2 regions of the Streptomyces sp. NPDC001902 genome follow, and region 2 is predicted to be linked to the other one. Evidence: riboswitches for the same ligand, from Rfam matches in the RefSeq annotation. Region 2 holds a riboswitch; the other holds the start of a gene.
What was found. Region 2 has a riboswitch for S-adenosylmethionine ahead of ACFYYN_RS13760 (amino acid ABC transporter permease). Riboswitches for the same ligand answer to the same signal wherever they lie in the genome.
Positions count from the first base shown of each region.

Region 1: another riboswitch for S-adenosylmethionine. It lies ahead of thrC (threonine synthase); the one in region 2 lies ahead of ACFYYN_RS13760 (amino acid ABC transporter permease).

Region 1 is NZ_JBIATA010000001.1:546,278-548,470, reverse strand. It holds gene thrC (threonine synthase) at 1-1,014, opposite strand, end outside; SAM riboswitch class I at 1,033-1,160, opposite strand; gene ACFYYN_RS02570 (glucosyl-3-phosphoglycerate synthase) at 1,318-2,193, shown strand, end outside.
Region 2 is NZ_JBIATA010000006.1:275,552-277,744, forward strand. It holds gene ACFYYN_RS13755 (amino acid ABC transporter ATP-binding protein) at 1-79, opposite strand, end outside; gene ACFYYN_RS13760 (amino acid ABC transporter permease) at 76-1,080, opposite strand; SAM riboswitch class IV at 1,442-1,555, opposite strand; SAM riboswitch class IV at 1,725-1,828, shown strand; gene ACFYYN_RS13765 (glutathione S-transferase C-terminal domain-containing protein) at 2,030-2,193, shown strand, end outside.

The DNA.
Region 1 (2,193 bases), on a different contig from region 2:
GCCGCCCGTGCGGCGGGCGATGTCCAGCACGTACGGGCCGTCGGCCGGGTTGCCGATGGCCAGCGACTTGGCGATCGTGTTCGGCTTCTGCGGGCGCACCACGTCGTGGCCGGCCTTGAAGGCGGTCGAGACCGGGGAGCAGCCCTCGGCCTGCGCCCCGTAGATGCGGTAGGGCTTCTCCTCCACCAGGCCGAGCTTGATCAGCTCCCGCAGCCCCTTGTCGATCTTCGTCAGCTGCGAGCCCGAGGCGATCGGGATGACGATGTTGTCCGGCAGGCGCCAGCCCAGCTGCTCGCAGATCTCGTACGCGAGCGTCTTGGAGCCCTCGCCGTAGTAGGGGCGCAGGTTGACGTTGACGAAGCCCCAGCCCTCGCCGATCGGGTCGCCGATCAGCTCGCTGCAGAAGCGGTTGACGTCGTCGTAGGTGCCCTCGATGCCGACCAGCTCGCCGCCGTAGACCGCGGCCATGACGACCTTGCCCTCCTCCAGGTCGTGCGGGATGAACACGCACGAGTGGAAGCCGGCCCGGGCGGCCGCGGCGCCCACGGCGCCGGCCAGGTTGCCGGTGGAGGAGCAGGACAGGGTGGTGAGGCCGAAGGTGCGGGCGGCCTCCAGGGCGATGGCGACGACCCGGTCCTTGAAGGAGTGGGTCGGGTTGCCGGAGTCGTCCTTGACGTGCAGGCCGCCGGTGACGCCCAGTTCGCGGGCGAGGTTGTCCGCCTTGACCAGCTTGGTGAAGCCCGGGTTGAGGTTGGGCTTGGAGGCCACGTCCGCGGGGACGGGCAGCAGCGGCGCGTAGCGCCAGATGTTGTCCGGCCCGGACTCGATCCGCTTGCGGAGGGTCTCGGGGTCGCCGCCCGGGAGGTCGTACGCCACTTCGAGCGGCCCGAAACAGACCTCGCAGGCGAAGATGGGTTCCAGCGGGAAACGCTCACCGCACTCGCGGCAGGAGAGCGCGGACGCGGGGCCGAAGGCGGAATCGGTGGACGCGGGTGCAACGGTCTGCGCAGCCATGTCAGGCGAGGCCCTTTCTCCTCATCTTCCTCACGGCGCATTTCGCCGCGAGACGGAATTGGCACCTTCCCCACCTGGACCTCGCGGTCGGCGGGAGGGTTGCCGGGGCTTCAACGGGCCGTTCCCTCTGCCCCTCTGGATGAGCGGTATGGCACCGGGCGCAGGGCCCGGGCATTTGTCGGACGGGGCGCGATCACCGCGGACATACGATGGTCATGCCTCGTGTTCAAGACTGTAACCGACGACCTCGAACCTGGTCATGGGCCGTCCGTCCTGCGAGACGGGCAGAAACGGAGCAACCCGGTGCTCGACGAGGTGGCCGGCTGGCTGCAGCGGCGGTCCTGGACCGCCGACCACAGGCCCCTGCCGCAACTGCTCGCCGCCAAGCGCGCCGCGGGCGCGCGCGGCACGGTCAGCGTCGTGCTGCCCGCCCTCGACGAGGAGGCCACGGTCGGGGCGATCGTCGGGACGATCCGCCGCGAGCTGATGAGCGAGGCGGTGCCGCTGGTCGACGAACTCGTCGTGCTGGACTCCGGGTCGACCGACCGCACGGCCGAGGTCGCCGCGGCCGCGGGCGCGGTCGTCGTCCACCGGGACGAGGTGCTCCCGCGGCTGCCCGCGCTGCCCGGCAAGGGCGAGGTCCTGTGGCGCTCGCTGCTCGTGACGCGCGGGGAGATCGTCTGCTTCGTCGACTCCGACCTGCGCGAGTTCGACGCGCGGTTCGTGTCGGGGATCGTCGGGCCGCTGCTCACGGACCCGGACGTGCAGCTGGTCAAGGCGATGTACGACCGGCCCCTGGAGACCGGCGGCACGGTGGTCCCGGCCGGCGGGGGCCGGGTGACGGAGCTGGTGGCGCGGCCGCTGCTCAACCTGCACTGGCCGCAGCTGGCGGGTTTCGTCCAGCCGCTGGGCGGCGAGTACGCGGCGCGCCGCTCGCTGCTGGAGCGGCTGCCGTTCCCCGTCGGGTACGGGGTCGAGCTCGGGCTGCTGGTGGACGCGCTCAACACGGTCGGGCTCGACGCGCTGGCCCAGGTCGACGTGGGGGTCCGGCACCACCGGCACCAGGACGGCCAGGCACTGGGCCGCATGGCCGCGGCGATCTACCGGACGGCGCAGATCCGCTTGGCCAGGGGCCATCTCGTGCGGCCCGTCCTCACGCAGTTCGACCGCTCCCCGGAC
Region 2 (2,193 bases):
CGTCCAGCACCCGGTGGGCGCCGTACCACTTGTGCACGTCGTGGACCTCGACGGCGGCCGGCCGTATGTCGGTGGTCATGTCGCGGTCTCCGTCCGGACGCGGGCCCGCAGGTCGCCCAGGGCGATCCGCAGTTTCTGCAGGGGGGTCGGCGGGACGGTGCGCAGCGCGCCGCGCGAGTAGTGCCGCTCGACGTAGAACTGGACGACGGAGACGACGCTGGTGAGGATCACGTACCAGACGGTGGCGACCAGCAGCAGCGGCACGATGTCGCCGGGGTAGGTGCTGCCCATGCTCTGGACCGAGCCGAACAGGTCGAGCAGCGAGACGTAGAAGACCAGCGAGGTCCCCTTGATCAGCCCGATGAGCTGGTTGACGTAGTTGGGGACGACGGACCGCAATGCCTGCGGAAGCACGATCCTGGCGAACTGGTAGCGCTTGGGCAGGCCGAGTGCGGCGGCCGCCTCGTGCTGGCCCTGGTCCACCGAGAGGATTCCGGCCCTCACCACCTCGGAGGCGTAGGCCGCCTCGTTCAGGCTCAGACCCACGACGGCCACCACCAAGTCGGTGGCGAGCCTGGACTCGTCGAAGGTGAGGAAGGCCGGCCCGAAGGGCACGCCCAGGCTCAACGTCTGGTACAGCGCACTGAAGTTGTACAGGAACAGCAGCACGACGATGAGCGGCACCGAGCGGAACAGCCAGGTGTACGTCCAGCTGACGGCGCGCAGCACGGGGCTGCCGGAGAGCCTGGCCAGTGCGAGCGCGATCCCGCCGAGCAGGCCGAGCACCGCGCTGTACGCGGCCACCTCCAGGGTGATGAGCAGCCCGTCCAGGATCAACGGCCGGACGAACCAGTACGCGAAGCGGTCCCACTGGTAGAAGGGGTTGGTCACCAGGCCGTGGGCGATCTGGGCGACGAGCACGAGCACGACCGCGGTGGCGATCCAGCGTCCGCGCCGCCGCAGCGGCAACACCCGCTGTGCGGTGGGGGGTCGTGGTGCGGGGAGCGTTCCGCCGGCGGGCGTTCCGGGCGGGGGCGGCACCGGCCGGGAGGACACGGCGATGCCGGGTGGTTCGGTCATGGGGGACTCCAGCGGTTCGGTACGCCCCGGTCGCGCACGCGGCAGCGGCCCCGCCGGGATCGGGTGTCCGGCGGGCGTGGCGATGGGACGGGGAGGCGGGCGGAGCGGGCCCGGGCGGGCCCGGGCGGGTCCGGGCGGGAGGGCACGCCGCCGCGTCAGCGGCGGGGGCCGGGGTTCAGGAAGCCGTCAGCCTTGACAGAGGGCGCGACAGTGCGCGGTACACGCGCAACAGGAGGCACCGGGGACGTGGTGCGCGGCGACGGGGAGCCGCGGGTGCGACGGGACGCGGCCGTGGGGCCGCTGTGCGGCCGTCCCCGGGGCTGCGTGCATCGTCGTCACCGTCACCGTTCCGCCCCGCGGGGCCTCGCGTCCACCGTCGTCATCGGACCGTCCGGTCCGGTCGTCATCCGGGGCGTCCCACCGCGACACGGGGGCCGCCGGCCGGCGAGCCGGGCTCGCGCCGGAGCTCATGACCGATCTGCGGCGTAAGTTAGGCACGGCCCCGTGGGAATGTCAACGACGCCGTCTCACATCGTGAGCGGTCCGATGAGACGCGTACGCGTCCCTTGACGCACGGGGTTTGACGACTCGACACTGATGGGCAGGTCACGATCGTCAGCGCCCACCACACCGCCCCGCGGCACGGTGGGTCATCGGCCCCGGCCCGCTGACCGGCAACCCTCACATCGCGGTGGGGTGCCCCGGGTGACGACCTGGTCCCGTCGGCGCGGCGGGGCAAGCGCGGTCCCGCGTCCTGCGGGCCCCGAGCCGGGGAGGTGGACATGCCCAGGGCACGAGCCCTCCTCCTCACCCGACGTCTGCACATCGACTTCCTGCGCGTCTGCAGCTCGTTCGGCGCGGCCGGCTGACCTCCACCCAGGACCTTCAGCCGTCCCGCCGCCGGTGCCCCCAGGGGGCGACCGGCGGCCCGCCACGCCTTGGAGAGGGCATGACCGAGACGATCCCGCTCGACCCCGCACTCCACGCCTCCTGTTCGGCTCTGCCGCGCGCGTCCCGTCCCGACCGCTTCCGCAGCCGCATCGGTGTCGACCTCGCCGGCGGCTTCTACCCCGCGCCACGCCGGTACGAGCTGTTCCTGTCGCCGGGGTGCCC